Regions from separate parts of the Phytopseudomonas daroniae genome, predicted to be linked through region 1. Evidence: riboswitches for the same ligand, from Rfam matches in the RefSeq annotation. Region 1 holds a riboswitch; each other region holds the start of a gene.

Region 1 (3,870 bases):
GGCATCGAATACGCGCACGCGTTGAGCTGTCCGCGGTTGCACGCGATGGCCGGGCTAGTGAGTGTGGAGGGTCTGCGTCCGCGGATGCGCGAGGTGTATCTGGAGAACCTTCGCTATGCCGCCCGACGCCTGGCCGAGCATCAACTGACACTCCTCATTGAACCGATCAATACCCGTTCGATACCTGGCTATTTCATCAACCTTCAGTCCGAAGGCCATGCCATTCTCGCCGAGTTGGGGGAGCCAAACCTGAAGGTGCAGATGGACTTCTTCCATGCGCAAATCATGGAGGGCGATCTCACCGCCTGCTTCAAGCGCTTTCAGACCGGGGTCGGGCATATACAGATTGCCGGCGTGCCGGATCGCTATGAGCCGGACACCGGTGAGGTGAACTATCCCCAGTTATTCGCCATGCTTGACGACCTCGGCTATGACGGATGGATCGGTTGCGAATACAACCCACGAGGCCTCACTGAAGACGGTTTGGGTTGGTTTGCACCCTGGCGTTGAGGCGTGCCTGGGGCTGCATCGTTAAGCACAGAACACGCTAGGCACTATGCCGCTCGATGATCCTGAAGCCGGTGTCGATGCGTACTTTCACCGGCTCTTCATGCGGATGATCGAGGCGCTGCACCAGCGCACGGGCGGCCTGGATACCAATGTCCGCGCCGTTGATGCACACGGTGGAGAGCGCCGGGTGCAAGTGCGCGGCGCTGCTCAGGTCGCCAAAGCCCATCACCGCCAGGTCTTGCGGCACGCGAATGCCCCGTTCGGTGGCTTCTTCCAGAATGCCGTGGGCCAGGGTGTCGGAACTGCACACCACCACATCGGGACGTTCACCGGATGCGAGCAGACGCTGCAGGCCCTTGCGCCCGAGGTTTACCGTCGCCGGTGGCGGCAGTACCACGCGGGGGACGCCGGCAATACCACGGCTGGCGAGTTCGCTGATCAGGCTGTCGCAGCGCCGGTGGCCGCGCGGGTCATCCAGGGTCACCACGGCGAAGCGGCGATAGCCCTTGCCCGTCAGGTAACGCGCGATGGCCACACCGACCGCCTCGTGGGAAAACCCCACCAGCATGTCCAGCGGCCTGGGCGCGAGATCCCAGGACTCGACGATGGGAATGCCCGAGCGTGACAGGCGCGTGCGGCTGGCCTTGGTGTGCAGGGTGCCGGTCAGCACGATGCCATCGGGCCGCCGCCGCAGAATGGCATCGAGCAATTGTTCCTCGCGCTCGGCGGAGTAGTTGGTCAGGCCGATCAGGGTTTCGTGGCCGGCTTCGGTCAGGGTGTCGATCAGCGCCTGCACCGTGTCCGAGAAGATCGAATTGGCGATGGTCGGCACCAGCAGGGAAATCAGCCGACTGCGCTGTTCGGCCACGCCCGTGAGCATGGCCGGCACGTAGCCGGTCTTGTGCACGGCACGAAAGACCTTTTCGCGCAGCTCCGGGCGGACGATCTCCGGCTGATTGAGGGTGCGCGACACGGTGATCGGCGAAACCCCGGCGACCTTGGCCACGTCCGCCAGCGTCGGCGCTTTGCCTGGGATGGCAGAGGGGCGCTGGGTGGTCGGTCGATCATCGTGTTTGCTCATCGCATGTTTCCTGCCAATCCGGGCCCGGCGATGTTATCTCAGCAGGCGATCCCGTGGCGCATGGATCGAGCGAGCCGCATGGCAACGATTGACGGCTCGACGCTTCGATGGTCAGATGCGCGCCAGTTTCAGGTGTCCCATGTCGTCGTGCATGGGGTGAAACGGGAAGCCGGTTCGTCATGCAATTGATCAGTCCGGCGCTGCCCCCGCAACGGTATGCGAGCGAAGCATTCGAAAGACCACTGTGCCACGGCATGGGAAGGTGATTGCTTCATGACCCTCGCGAGCCCGGAGACCGGCCCGAAACTTCAGTTTGGCAAACCCGCGGTGGGCGGGCGCAGGCCGGTTTCCGTGGGCTTTCTGCGCCTGCGATTCCCTATGCGTTGTTCCCTCCGGGATTCATTCATTCCTGTTTCGAGTGGAACGACATGTCCCGATATTCCCTGTTCGATGCCCTGTCGGGCAAATCCCTGCGTGTGGGCCTGGTGCCCTGCGTGTTTCTCGCCCTGCCTATTCAGGCCGCCGAGCCGGACGAGGCCCTGGCCTTGCCTTCAACGGCGATTACCGGCACTGCGGACGAGTCGGCGTCGCCCGACTTGCATACGCCTGCCACGACCGGTTCGCGCCTGAACCTGACACCACTGGAAACGCCGGCGAGCGTGACAAGTATCGGTGCCGAGCAGATTCAGAAACGCAACAACGCCACCGTCCAGGAGGCGGTCACCCGTTCGCCCGGCATCACCTTCATCGGCACGCCAGGCAATGGCGGTACCGCGCTGTCCGCGCGGGGTTTCACTGGGCACAGTTCGACCATGCAGCTGTATGACGGCACGCGTCTTTACGTCGGTGCCGGCACCGTGACCTTTCCGGTCGATACCTGGTCGGTCGAGCGCATCGACATCCTGCGCGGCCCGGCCTCGGTGCTGTACGGCGAGGGTGCGACTGGCGCGGTGGTCAACGTGGTGCCGAAGAAACCTTTCGAAGGCGAGATCCGCAATCGCGTGCGCCTGGGCTACGGCTCCGATGATCGTCAGCAGGCGGCATTCGACAGCGGCGGCTCTTTGAGCGACAGCCTGAGCTACCGCTTCAACCTCAACCAGCAGGCCAGCAATGGCTGGGTCGATCGTGGCGATTCGCGGAGCCTGGCCATCAGCGCCGCGCTGCGCTGGGAGGCGACGGACGACCTGAGCTTCACCCTCAGCCACGATTACGGCGACCTGGAACCGCAGCAGTATTTCGGTACACCGCTGGTGGACGGCCACTACCGCGAGAGCCTGCGCGAGCGTAATTACAACGTCGATAACGCCACGGTGCAGTACAACGATCAGTCGACTCGGCTGGTTACCGACTGGACTATCAGCGACAGCCTGAGTGCCAGCAACCAGCTGTATTTCCTCAAGACCCAGCGCCGCTGGCGCAATGCGGAAACCTATACCTGGCAGCCTGGTGATCTGGTCGAGCGTAGCGACTTCATCAGCATCAAGCAGACACAGGAGCAGATTGGTGATCGCCAGACGTTCACCTTGAAGCACTCGCTGTTCGGACTCGATAGCCAGACCGTGCTCGGGGCCGACTACAACTCCATTCGTTTCGTGCGCAAGCATGATTTCGGTAATACCTACAGAGACATCGTCCCGCTTGGGCGGCCGGGTGGTGGTGAATATGTCAGCACCGGTCCGTACCGCTCCCGTGAGGCCAATCAGGCTCGTCAATTCTCGCTGTTCGCGGAAAATCGTACACAACTTACCGAACAGCTCTCTCTGATTACCGGTGTGCGCCGTGATCAGGTGCATCTGAACCGCGATGACCTGCTCGCGGGCACCCGCAGCGACCGCAGCCTGACCGGCAATAACTGGCGCGCCGGCCTGGTGTTCGCGGTGACGGAGGATCTGTCTGTGTACGGCCAGTACGCGACCAGCACCGAAGGTGTCAGCAACCTGCTGACCCTCAACGCAGGCCAGCAACAGTGGGACTTGAGCACGGCGAAGCAGACCGAAGTGGGGATCAAGCAGCAGTTCTTCGATAACCGTGGCGAATGGACGCTGGCGGCCTATCACATCGTCAAGAAGAAGCTGCTCAGCACTGACCCAGGCAACCCGACCGTCCAGCAGCAGGTCGGCCAGCAATCCTCGGATGGTATCGAGGCGAGCCTCGAGCTGCGCCTGCCCTATGCCGTGCAATTGTCTGCCAACGCCGCGCTGGTGCGCGCCGAATACGATGAATTCGTCAGCGGTAGCAACGATTTCCAGGGCAATCGCCCAACCAACGTGCCGCGTCGT
Region 2 (3,870 bases), on a different contig from region 1:
AACCGTTGGGGCCGATCAGGCCGAGTGTCTCGCCCTGACGCAGCTGCAGATCGACGCCGGCGACAATGGCGCGCCCTTTCACCGACCAGCCCAGATCGCTGCACTGCAGCACCGTGCTCATCGCGCTCGCCTCCCACGCACCAGGATCACTGCAAAGGCCGGCGCGCCGATCAGCGCGGTCACCACACCGATGGGCAGCACCTGGCCCTTGATCACGGTACGCGACAGCACATCGGCGGCAATCAGGAATATCGCGCCGATCAGGGCACTGACCGGCACCAGCCGACCATGACGCACGCCAACCAGTAAACGCGCGGCATGGGGAATCACCAGGCCGACGAAACCGATGGAGCCGACGATCGACACCATCACCGCGGTGACCAGCGCCGCGCTGGCGATCAGCGTGGCCTGCACCCGGCGTACCGGCACACCGAGGGATGCCGCCGATTCGGCGCCGAAGGTGAAGGCATCCAGCGCCCGGGTATGCCAGGCCACCAGCAACACACCGGCCAGGGCCACGGGCACGGCCAGCGCCACGTCGTGCCAATTGACTCCGCTGAGGTTACCGAGCAACCAGAACATGATGCCGCGGGCCTGCTCGGCGCTGGCTGATTTGGTGATCAGCAGCGAGGTCACGGCGTTGAACAGCTGGGAACCGGCGATACCGGCGAGAATGATCTGCCCAGTGCCATTCATGGCGCCGCCACCGGCAGCGCGGGCCAACAGCGCGACCAGGCTGAAGGCGGCGATGGCGCCGATAAAGGCGCCCATGGACAGCGACAGCATCCCCGCGCCCAGCCCCAGCAGCGCTACCGAAACCGCGCCGGTGGAGGCCCCTGCGGAAATCCCGAGCAGATAAGGATCGGCCAACGGATTGCGCAGCAGCGCCTGCAGTACCACGCCGGATACCGCCAGTCCGGCGCCACAGCAGGCCGCGACCAGGGCGCGGGTCAGGCGGTAGTTCCAGACGATGCCCTGGTCGATCGGATCGAGCACGAAGCCAGTGCCGAACAGCTTGTTGGCCAACACCTGGAACACTACCGATAGCGCAATCGGCGTTTCGCCCAGCGCCACACCGGCGACCACCGCCACGGCCAGCAACAGCAGGCAAATGAGCGTCAGCAGGAACAGGTGAGTACCGCGAGCCATCATTTCTGGATATCGAACCCGTCAACGGCCTTGGCCAGGGTTTCGATGCCGGCGATCATGCGCAGCGAAGCCTGCATGCCGTCGGCATCGAGGATCACGATACGGCCGTTCTTCACTGCATCCATGTGCTTGGCCACCGGATCGTTGCGCAGGAACTCGAGCTTCTTCTCCACATCGTCAGCCGGGAAACGGCGGCGATCCATGCGCGCCAGCACCAGCACGGTCGGGTTGGCCTTGGCCAGGGTTTCCCAGCCCACGGTTGGCCACTCCTCGCTGGACTCGACCACATTGCGCAGGCCCAGGGATTTCATCATGTAGTCAGCGACGCCCTTCTGCCCGGCCATGTAGGGATCGAGATCCAGGTCGGCGCTGGAGAACCAGAACGCAGCGGAGATCTGCCTGGCCTGGCGCTGCTCGGCATTTGCAACCGCCTTGCCGAGTCGCTCCTGCAGGCTGCTGACCAGCTTGTCGCCTTCATCCTGCACATCGAAGATTTGCGCCAGTTGCTGGATGCTCTTGTACAGGCTGTCGATCTGGAACGGCTGCAGGCGAGTGCCGTCGGCACCGACCAGGTTATCCTTGCCTTCGCAGTCGGATGGCAGGATGTAAGTCGGGATCTTCAGCTCGTGGAACTGCTCGCGGGTAGCAACCACGCCCTGCTCGCCGACCATCCACTCGAACTGCACGGCCACCAGGCCAGGACGCTTGCTGATCACCGACTCGAAGCTCGGGTCGTTGTCGGCCAGGCGCTCGACCTTGTCGTTCTGCGCCTCGAACTCGGGCAGTACGTTGCTGAACCAAAGAGAAGTACCAGCCAGATGCTCGCCAACCCCCAAAGAATAGAGGATCTCGGTGCCGGCCTGGCCGATGGTCACGGTGTTGTTCGGCGCAGCGGCGAAGCTCAGCGCATGGCCACAGTTGTCGATAGTCAGCGGGTATTGGGTCGGGCTGGCGGCCAGCGCCATGGAAGACAGGCCAAGGGCGGCGGTGAAAACGGCGAAACGAGACACGAGCATGCGGGTGATCTCCAAAACAACGAATACGCATAAACGGCAGTGCGCAGGCTGGAGAACACATCACGCCAAGCGGCCATGGCCACACCTGTCCCTTACGGAAGGTGATTACGGATGCCCCTCCCGGACACCCCGCCGGCTGGTTCGATTGCAGCGCCCGACCACCGCTGCGTCGCAGCTGATCAGACCCTATGCCGGCAGGTCTCCTGACTAGTACGTCGACGCACTGCTGCGGCCTTCCCGGAATCGCTTCCAGTGACACGAATGCAGCCATGCTCGGTACCTACAGTTGCGGGGGCAGTTCCGTTTCGCCACATGAGGTGGCGTCGGATTCCCTATTGATTCCTCGCGGAAACCGGCGGCGGCATCTTAAACGATCGAGTCACGTCACGGCAGCGCCATTTACCGCGGGTTGTTGCTGCCTTTCCCGGTAGCACGGGAAAAATAGCGGGCGGCAAACGGATAACGTAGTGAAACTCCTTGTCGCCATTATTGTTATATTATAACAATAATGCAACGCGTTTATCGCGCCCGGCTCAACTGCTAGACAAGCCACCGTCCGGGATAAGGCGCAAGCGGACGGTCGTAGGATGGGTGAAACCCATCGGAAATTGATGGGTTTCACCCATCCTACGGGCTGGTGGATGAAAAGAGCGTCATCCACCCTACATCTGCTTGCGCCTTGTAGCAGGCACTGAAGATTCCGCTTGAAATGAGAAGCAAAATCAATAAACTGATAAATGTTATTTTATAACATATTAATTGGAGTTCCCATGAAACCCGGCATCCATCCCGATTACCGCCCCGTGCTGTTCCACGACGTCTCGGCCGACGCCTACTGGCTGATCGGCTCCACGGTGAGCACCGACAAGACCCGCGAGCACAGCGATGGCAACACCTATCCCTATGTCGCACTGGATGTGTCCAGCGCCTCGCACCCGATCTACACCGGACAGCAACGCCAGACCAAGAGCGAGGGCCGAGTGGCCGGCTTCAACAAGCGCTTCGCCGGATTCGCTGGAGCCCGCTCATGAAAGTCGTCGCCTCGCTGAAACAGGCCAAGCTGCGCCATCGCGACTGCCAGATCGTCAAGCGCCGCGGGCGTATCTACGTGATCTGCAAGACCGAGCCGCGCTTCAAGTGCGTGCAGGGGCGGCCCAAACCGCAGCGCAAGAACAAGGGATAAATGGCTTGAATCACCAACCCCGGCGCGAAACGATCGCCTCGGGGGCGAGGCTCCTACATCGCGTGAAAATCCTCACCTACACTATCGAGGTGCCTGCGAGATCGGCGTCCGACGCCAAATCGTGTAGGAGCGTCGCCCCCGGCGCGAAGCGATCGCTGCCGTCCAGCAGGATTAGTGTCGTAACAATCGGGCAATGCCAGGCACATACCCGCCCTGGAAAATAACCAACTCAACTCACCACGCCTCCCAACTCACGCAGGTAACTCCACGGATAGATGCCGCGGTCGTGGCCGTCATCGAATACCAGCTGCACGCCATAGCCCTGAGCATGGATTGCTGTAATCCGCACTCCGTCAGGTGCCACGTCGATACGCTGTGCCAGGCGTGCCGCCCTGCATTTCGAGCACGGACACCCGGCACGCAAGCGCTCATGACTGAGCACCTGCACCTGCCCTTCCCCCCAGTCGACGGTCAGTCTCGATTGCGTGGCGCTGTTGCGTAACGCGACGGGCGCCTGGCTCA
Region 3 (3,870 bases), on a different contig from region 1:
CGCCCGGCACCAGGATCAGCGTCTTGCCGCGCCCGGCCAACTCCACCAGACGCTCGATGCCGTAGCGCCAGTAGCTGACACCGCCATGCACGGAGATCAGGATCACCTTGGCGTGCTGCAGCACCTGCTCGACGTAGAAATCCACCGAGGCGTTGTTGCCCAGTTGCGCCGGGCTGGCCAGGCGCAGACTGGGGTAGTCCTCGGGCAGATGGCAGGCGACCTCGGCCAGCAGCGACAAGTGCGAATCACCGGTGCACAACACCACCAGCTCGGAAGGCGTCTGGCCGAGGTCGGCGATGCTGTCGGCCGGTAACGACTGTCCGGGCTGAGTACGCAGAAGATGCATCTAAGCGAGCTACAAGCTACAAGCTACAAGCTGCAAGCAGGAACAGCCCGCAGCCAAGCTTCTGGCTTTCACTTGTGGCTTGAGGCTTGCAGCTTGAAGCTTCATTTGAGCGCCGCTTTCAGCTCGGCAGCGATGGCTGTGTGATCGAGCTCCTGGCCAATCACGATAAGGCGGGTAACCCGCGCCTCATCAGCCTGCCAGGCACGGTCGAAGTGCTTGTCGAAACGCAGGCCGACACCTTGCAGCAGCAGGCGCATTGGCTTGTTCGGAACGGCGACGAAGCCTTTGATACGCAGGATGCCGTGCCTGGCCACTACGTCCTTCAGCGCGGCGAGCAGGCGGGCTTCATCGATTTGCGGTAGTTCCACGTGGAACGAGTCGAACTCGTCGTGATCGTGGTCTTCCTCCTCATTGTCGTGATGGGTCTTGCGGCCTTCGATGTGCAGTTCGGTCTCGCTGTTCAGGCCCAGCAGCACATTGAGCGGTAGGGAACCGCCATGGGCTTCGACCACCTTGACCGCCGGCGGCAGCTCTTCGCCAACTTCGGTGCGCACCGCCGCCAGGGCGTCGGCATCGAGCAGGTCGGCCTTGTTGAGGATCACCAGATCAGCGCTCGCCAGTTGGTCGGCGAAAAGCTCGTGCAGGGGCGATTCGTGATCGAGATTGGGGTCGAGCTTGCGCTGGGCATCGACCTGATCGGGGAACGCGGCGAAGGTGCCGGCGGCCACCGCCGGGCTGTCGACCACGGTAATCACCGCATCGACGGTGCAGGCGTTGCGGATTTCCGGCCAGTTGAAGGCCTGTACCAGCGGCTTGGGCAGGGCCAGGCCGCTGGTTTCGATGAGGATATGGTCGAGGTCGCCGCGGCGTTCCACCAGCTCGCGCATCACCGGGAAGAACTCTTCCTGTACGGTGCAGCACAGGCAGCCGTTGGCCAGTTCGAAAACGCGGCCATTAGCCTCTTCCTCGGTGCAGCCGATGGAACACTGCTTGAGGATTTCACCATCGATACCCAGTTCGCCGAACTCGTTGACGATCACCGCGATACGGCGGCCCTCGGCGTTTTCCAACATGTGCCGCAGCAAGGTGGTCTTACCGGCACCGAGGAAACCGGTGACGATGGTGACGGGAAGTTTGGCGAGCGTTTTCATGGAGGCCCCTGGCGTCTGGAGAAACGGCGAGCGGGCAATAGATGGCAGGCACAAGCCGAAGCTGGCACGAAGGCATCACCGGATCACCCCGCCCGGTTGTCGAAAGCGTTATCGAGGCAGGTCTCCTGGCTCACAGGTCATGGCGCGTAGCCGGCCTTCCCGGTTTCCCAGTGGCGGTTGGCGATGCGCTCGCTGCTACAGTTGCGGGGGCAGCCACGGCTTGCCGTGTTCCCTCTTAGAACCTGTTCAAAGGCTCGCGAGCTAGAGTCCTGCAAGGCAAAAACAGGCGAGGAAGCGGAGTGTACTTTTGTACATGAGCATTCCGAGCCTGTTTTTAACGCAGCAGGGCCGACGCGCAGCAGACTTTTAACAGGTTCTAGCTCCATGGCGATGCATGAAGAACCTCGAAGACGGCAAGGCTACGCAGTGCCTGGCGGGCGGTCAATCTCGACAGGGGTCACCAGGCCTTGCAACATATTGACGCAAACACCGCTTCATGGTGTTCTTGTGCAGCTGTTTCAGGTGTCTCGCGCCGCCGAGCGCGAGGTGAAACGGGAAGCCGGTGCAAGTCCGGCGCTGCCCCCGCAACGGTATGTGTACGAAGGGTTATCGAAGCCACTGTGCCTCAGGCATGGGAAGGCTGACCCAATACTGTCCCATGACAGTCGTCACGAGCCCGGAGACCGGCCTGAAGTAATCGTTTGGCAACCCGCGGTGGGCGGGCACACGCCGGATATCAGGCCGCCTTGCCTGCTCTCTCGCTGTGTCTTTCTGCCTCGACTTCCTCGTCCTGCAGAAGGCCACGCCCATGTCCACCAGCACTCTGTCCACCTCCGTTTCACTTCCCCTGTCACAGCGTCTGATCCTGGCCGTGGGCAGTTGCCTGCTCGGCGCCGCGCTGATCTTTTTCGCCGGGTTCTCCCACGTCGAAGCCCTGCACAATGCCGCCCACGATACCCGGCATAGCGCCGCGTTTCCGTGCCACTGAGGACGCCAGAATGATCAAGCGTATTGCCCAGACCGCGGGCTTCGCCGGCCTGCTCGCCGCCATCGTACTGACCCTGCTGCAAAGCCTGTGGGTCACTCCGCTGATTCTGCATGCGGAGACGTTCGAAGTCGCAGAGCCCGCTGCCGTTATCGAGCACAGCCACGACACTGCCAGCGCCACTCACGAGCATGACGCCGCTGGCGGCCACAGCCACGAGGGTGAAGCCTGGGCACCGGAAGATGGCTGGCAGCGCCTGTTGTCCACCGGCCTGAGCAACCTGGTGGTCGCCGTCGGCTTCGCATTGATGCTCGCCGGCCTGTTCACCCTGTGCGCGCCACAGAAAACCTGGCAGGGCCTGCTCTGGGGCCTGGCCGGTTTCACCACCTTCGTGCTCGCACCCTCAGCCGGTCTGCCGCCGGAACTGCCGGGTACCGCCGCCGCAGAGCTGGTGCTGCGCCAGTACTGGTGGATCGGCACGGCCGCCTCGACCGCCGCTGGTCTGGCGCTGCTGGCGTTTGGCAGCAACTGGATCCTGCGCATCCTCGGCGTGGTCATCCTCGCCCTGCCCCACCTGATCGGCGCCCCTCACCCGGAGGTTCACGAAAGCCTGGCGCCCGAAGCCCTGGAGCATGAGTTCATCCTCGCTTCGCTGCTGACCAATGCCGCGTTCTGGGCGGTACTGGGCCTAGTCGCCGCCTGGTTCCATGGCCGCGAGCAGAAGCAGGCGTGAGCGAGCGCCCTACCCTCGTCGCCGGCCTGGGTTGCCGGCGCGATTGCCCGCTGAGCGAGCTGCTGGCCTTGCTCGACAGCACGCTGGCCGAGCATGGCTCGAGCACTGCCGAACTGACGGCCCTGGCCAGCAGCGAACACAAGGCCGACGAGCCTGGGCTGCTGCAGCTGGCCGAGTACCTGTGCCTGCCCATCACCTTCCTGCCCGCCGAGGTGCTGACGGGTTACCATGACCGCCTGAGCCAGACCTCCGATATTGCCCTGCGTGTCACCGGCAGCCCAAGCGTTGCAGAGGCCAGCGCTTTGGCCCTGGCCGAACGGTTGAGCAGTCGAACCGCTCGCCTGTGGATAACCAAGCGCAAAAGCGCCAACGCCACGCTGGCCGTTGCCCGCAGCGATTCGTAGGGTGGATCACGCTTTATCGATCCACCGGGTGGCGATCCACCGGCTGGTGCTCCCCCGCCGAGCGATCGGACAAGCCGAACAACACGCAGGAAGAGCAAAGCGCCTTCTCCCCTACACTCAGGACTCCCATGACCGTCTACTTCATCGGCGCCGGCCCCGGCGACCCCGAGCTGATTACCGTGAAGGGTCAGCGCCTGATCCGTTCGTGCCCGGTGATCCTCTATGCCGGTTCCCTGGTGCCCGAAGCACTG
Region 4 (3,870 bases), on a different contig from region 1:
AGGTTGAGATCGGCCGCCCGATCCAGCGACCAGCCCCCGGCCAGGCCGTCGATCCGCCGCTCCCGCTCACCGCCCAGGTGCTCGAAGACGCTCAGCCGACTGGGCCCGAAACCGCGCTCGCATAGCAGCTCGGCGATGGCTGCCGGGCTCGCGCCATCATTGCTCAGCACCAGCAGGCGCACGCCGGGATGAATCTGCGCATTGAGTGCCGCCAGCGGTCGGCCAACCAGCGAGACCAGGGTCGTGGTCTGCAGCGGCCAGCCCAGGCGAGCCGCCGCCAGCGAGCAGGACGAAGGCGCCGGCAGGATGTGCAGCTCCTCGCTCGGCAACTCGCGAGCCAGGCTGGCACCGACACCGAAGAGCATCGGGTCACCGCTGGCCAGCACGCAGACCGGCGTGCCGCGCTGCGCCAGCACCGGTGCCAGGGAAAAGGGCCTGGGCCAGGCCAGACGCGTGGCACCGATGCAGCGCGGCAGCAGGGCCAACTGGCGTTCGCTGCCGAACACCTGGCCAGCCTTGAGCAGGGCATGCCGCGCCGCCTTGCCGAGGCCGGCATAGCCGTCTTCTCCAATGCCCACGACGGTCAGCCAGGGTGTCATGCGTTTTCCTCAATTGTCAGTCCTGTGGACAACGCTCTTTTTGTCCACCATTTACGATGGTAAGGCGGTGGACGGATAAAGCGTCGTCCACCCTACAAAAGGCCGCTTCGGGCCTTCCGCGCACATACCGGAACGGGAGTATCCGACGACGCGGCTTTTCATCCGGGTGGGCAAAGCGGGCATAATAGCGTCTTCGTCGGTGTCCGTCGGCTACGTGGTACGTAGGCGCGGGCCTAAGAGGGAACACGAGCGGAGCATTCTGCCGCGTGGCTGCCCCCGCAACTGTACGCAGCGAGCGCATGTGCCAACCGCCACTGGGAAACCGGGAAGGCCGGCCACGCGCCATGACCTGCGAGCCAGGAGACCTGCCGACGGATTCAGTCGCATGTGCCCACACCGGGCGGGGTGTCCCGGTGATAGAAGCTCGACCTTCTCTGGCCTATCCTCGAACGGATGCCCATGTGACCCGACCCCGGTGATCCGTTGAAACAGGCCCAGTGCAATCCATCTCCAGCCTTTCGCCCCTCGGCCTGTCCGGGGTTGCTGCGTATCGTGCAGGCGAAGGACGGCGGTATCTGCCGGATCAAGCTGGCCTGCGGCCGCCTCGACGCCAGCCAGGCCGAGCGCATCGCCCAGGCCGCGCAACGCCATGCAGGCGGCGTGCTCGAAGCCACCAACCGCGCCAACCTGCAGATCCGCGGCATCCATGCCGGCAGTGAAGATGCGCTGATCGGCGAGCTGCTGGCTGCGGGTCTCGGCCCGAACTCACCCGGTGCCGACGATGTGCGCAACCTGATGGTCAGCCCCGCCGCCGGCCTCGATCCGGCGGCGCTGGTCGACGTGTCGGCGCTGGCCGCACGCTTGCTGACGACCCTGGAGAACACGCCGCGCCTGCACGCGCTGTCGCCCAAGTTCGCCCTGCTGCTCGATGGCGGCGAACGCCTTGCCATGCTCGAACATCCCCACGATATCTGGCTCAGCGCCCTGCCGCTGGATGGCCAGATCGGCTATGCCTTCGGCCTGGCCGGTTGCCCGCCACAGGCACCTGGCGATGCGCCCGCGCTGGCAGTGGTGCCCGAGGCGCATGCCCATGATCTGCTGCTGGCGCTGCTCGATCTGTTTCTCGAACTGGCCAGCCCCGAGCAGACGCGCATGCGCCATCTGCTCGTCAGCCACCCGGCCGCCGAACTGCTGCAGCGCCTGGGCGAACGTCTGGGTGACGTTCTGCTGAGCGCGGATCAGTGGCGGCGCAGCCCTGCCGAACCCCAGGCCCATATCGGTATCGGCGCCCAGCGCCAGCCTGGTCTGGTGTATATCGGCGGGGTGCCGCCGTTGGGCCGAATCGACGCTGAACAACTGCTTGGCCTGGCCGCTCTGGCTCGGCGTCTGGGCGATGGCAGCCTGCGCCTGACCCCCTGGCAGAGCGTGTTGCTGCCGAATATCGCCGAGGCCGATGCGAAGACAGCTGCCCAGGCGCTGGAAGGGCTCGGTCTGCTGGTCGATGCCGATGCGCCGTTGACACGCGTCATCGCCTGTACCGGTTCGAGCGGTTGCGCCAAGGGCCTGGCCGACACCAAGGCCGATGCCGGGCGCCTGGCCGAAAGGCTGCAGGCCGGCAGCCGGCAGGCGGGCATCCACCTCAGCGGCTGCAGCCGCTCTTGCGCCGCGGCGCACCGTGCGCCAGTGACCCTGCTGGCGGTAGCCGAGGGGCGCTACGACCTGTTCGCCCGTCGTTCTGACAGCAACGATTTCGGCGCGCCACTGGCGCGCCACCTGACACTCGACGAAGCCAGCGAGCTGCTGGCTTCGCTTCCCGATACCTGGAGTTTCACCCGATGACCGATTACATCCGCGATGGTCAGGAGATCTATCGCCATTCCTTCTCCATCATCCGCGCCGAGGCCGACCTGAGCGCCATTCCGGCGGATCTGGAGAAGCTCGCGGTGCGGGTCATCCACGCCTGCGGCATGGTCGATGTGGTGCAGGATCTGCGCTTTTCCGCGGGTGCCGGCACGGCCGGGCGTCAGGCCCTGGCCAATGGCGCGGCGATTCTTTGCGATGCGCGCATGGTCGCCGAAGGGGTGACCCGTACGCGCCTGCAAGCGGGCAACCCGGTGCTCTGCACCCTCAACGATGCCGGTGTACCGGAGCTGGCCAAGAAGCTGGGCAACACCCGTTCGGCGGTGGCCCTGGAGCACTGGCGCGAGCACCTCGAAGGCTCGGTGGTGGTAATCGGCAATGCGCCCACCGCACTCTTCTATCTACTCGACATGCTCGCTGCCGGTGCGCCCAAGCCAGCGCTGATTCTCGGTTTCCCGGTGGGCTTCGTCGGTGCCGCGGAATCCAAGGAGCTGCTCGCCAGCACCTTCGCCGAACACGGCGTGCCCTACGTGATCGTCCAGGGCCGTCGCGGTGGCAGCGCCATGGCCGCCGCCGCGGTCAACGCCCTGGCCACGGAGGTCGAATGATGACCGGTATGGACCGCCCCGGCAAAGGCCGCCTGCTGGGCCTGGGCGTAGGCCCGGGCGACCCGGAACTGATCACCCTCAAGGCCCTGCGCCTGCTCAAGTCGTCGCCCGTGGTCGGCTACTTCGTGGCCAAGGCCAATATCGGCCAGGGCGGCAACGCCTTCGGCATCATCGAAGCGCACCTGGAAGACAGCCAGCAGCGCCTGCCGCTGGTCTACCCGGTGACCACCGAAAAGCTCGAGCCTCCGTTGTGCTACGAGGACGTGATCAGCGATTTCTACGACACCTGCGCCAACCAGGTCGCCGAGCACCTCGACGCCGGCCGCGACGTGGCGGTGATCTGCGAAGGCGACCCGTTCTTCTACGGCTCCTACATGTACCTGCACGACCGCCTGGCCGAGCGCTACGAGGCCCAGGTGATTCCCGGCGTGTGTTCGATGCTCGGTAGCGCGGCGGTGCTCGGCGTACCACTGGTATACCGCAACCAGAGCCTGTCGGTGCTCTCCGGCGTGCTGCCCGAAGACGAGCTGCGCGAGCGCCTGCGCGACGCCGAAGCCGCCGTGGTGATGAAACTCGGACGCAACTTCGAGAAAGTACGCCGGATACTGGTGGATCTCGACCTGCACGACCGCGCCCACTACGTGGAGCGGGCGACCATGGCCAACCAGCGCATCGTGCCGCTGGACGAAGTCGAGCCCATGGCCTCGCCGTATTTTTCGATGATCGTGGTGCCGGGTAAGAAGTGGCGGGGTTGAGCTGACCTTGCCCCTTGCATAGCGTAGGAGCCGGCTTGCCGGCGAATC

The links. A riboswitch is a leader RNA that binds a small molecule or an ion and turns the genes downstream of it on or off. The one in region 1 is predicted to bind cobalamin.
Region 2: another riboswitch for cobalamin. It lies ahead of DNK10_RS16840 (ABC transporter substrate-binding protein); the one in region 1 lies ahead of DNK10_RS25595 (TonB-dependent receptor).
Region 3: another riboswitch for cobalamin. It lies ahead of cobW (cobalamin biosynthesis protein CobW); the one in region 1 lies ahead of DNK10_RS25595 (TonB-dependent receptor).
Region 4: another riboswitch for cobalamin. It lies ahead of cobG (precorrin-3B synthase); the one in region 1 lies ahead of DNK10_RS25595 (TonB-dependent receptor).

What each region holds. Positions count from the first base shown of each region.
Region 1 covers NZ_QJUJ01000020.1:6,738-10,607, reverse strand. Annotated here, with positions in the region: gene otnI (2-oxo-tetronate isomerase) at 1-510, shown strand, start outside; gene DNK10_RS25600 (LacI family DNA-binding transcriptional regulator) at 548-1,591, opposite strand; cobalamin riboswitch at 1,705-1,909, shown strand; gene DNK10_RS25595 (TonB-dependent receptor) at 2,020-3,870, shown strand, end outside.
Region 2 covers NZ_QJUJ01000007.1:76,522-80,391, reverse strand. Annotated here, with positions in the region: gene DNK10_RS16850 (ABC transporter ATP-binding protein) at 1-121, opposite strand, end outside; gene DNK10_RS16845 (FecCD family ABC transporter permease) at 118-1,152, opposite strand; gene DNK10_RS16840 (ABC transporter substrate-binding protein) at 1,149-2,165, opposite strand; cobalamin riboswitch at 2,342-2,537, opposite strand; gene DNK10_RS16835 (type B 50S ribosomal protein L31) at 2,936-3,196, shown strand; gene ykgO (type B 50S ribosomal protein L36) at 3,193-3,348, shown strand; gene DNK10_RS16825 (DUF971 domain-containing protein) at 3,578-3,870, opposite strand, start outside; gene DNK10_RS16820 (HEAT repeat domain-containing protein) at 3,868-3,870, opposite strand, start outside.
Region 3 covers NZ_QJUJ01000004.1:293,853-297,722, forward strand. Annotated here, with positions in the region: gene cobN (cobaltochelatase subunit CobN) at 1-346, opposite strand, end outside; gene cobW (cobalamin biosynthesis protein CobW) at 448-1,497, opposite strand; cobalamin riboswitch at 1,596-1,777, opposite strand; cobalamin riboswitch at 2,001-2,203, shown strand; gene DNK10_RS12180 (CbtB domain-containing protein) at 2,306-2,485, shown strand; gene DNK10_RS12185 (CbtA family protein) at 2,496-3,215, shown strand; gene DNK10_RS12190 (cobalamin biosynthesis protein) at 3,212-3,619, shown strand; gene cobM (precorrin-4 C(11)-methyltransferase) at 3,748-3,870, shown strand, end outside.
Region 4 covers NZ_QJUJ01000004.1:437,304-441,173, reverse strand. Annotated here, with positions in the region: gene cbiE (precorrin-6y C5,15-methyltransferase (decarboxylating) subunit CbiE) at 1-599, opposite strand, end outside; cobalamin riboswitch at 780-986, shown strand; gene cobG (precorrin-3B synthase) at 1,083-2,438, shown strand; gene DNK10_RS12830 (precorrin-8X methylmutase) at 2,435-3,067, shown strand; gene DNK10_RS12825 (precorrin-2 C(20)-methyltransferase) at 3,076-3,822, shown strand.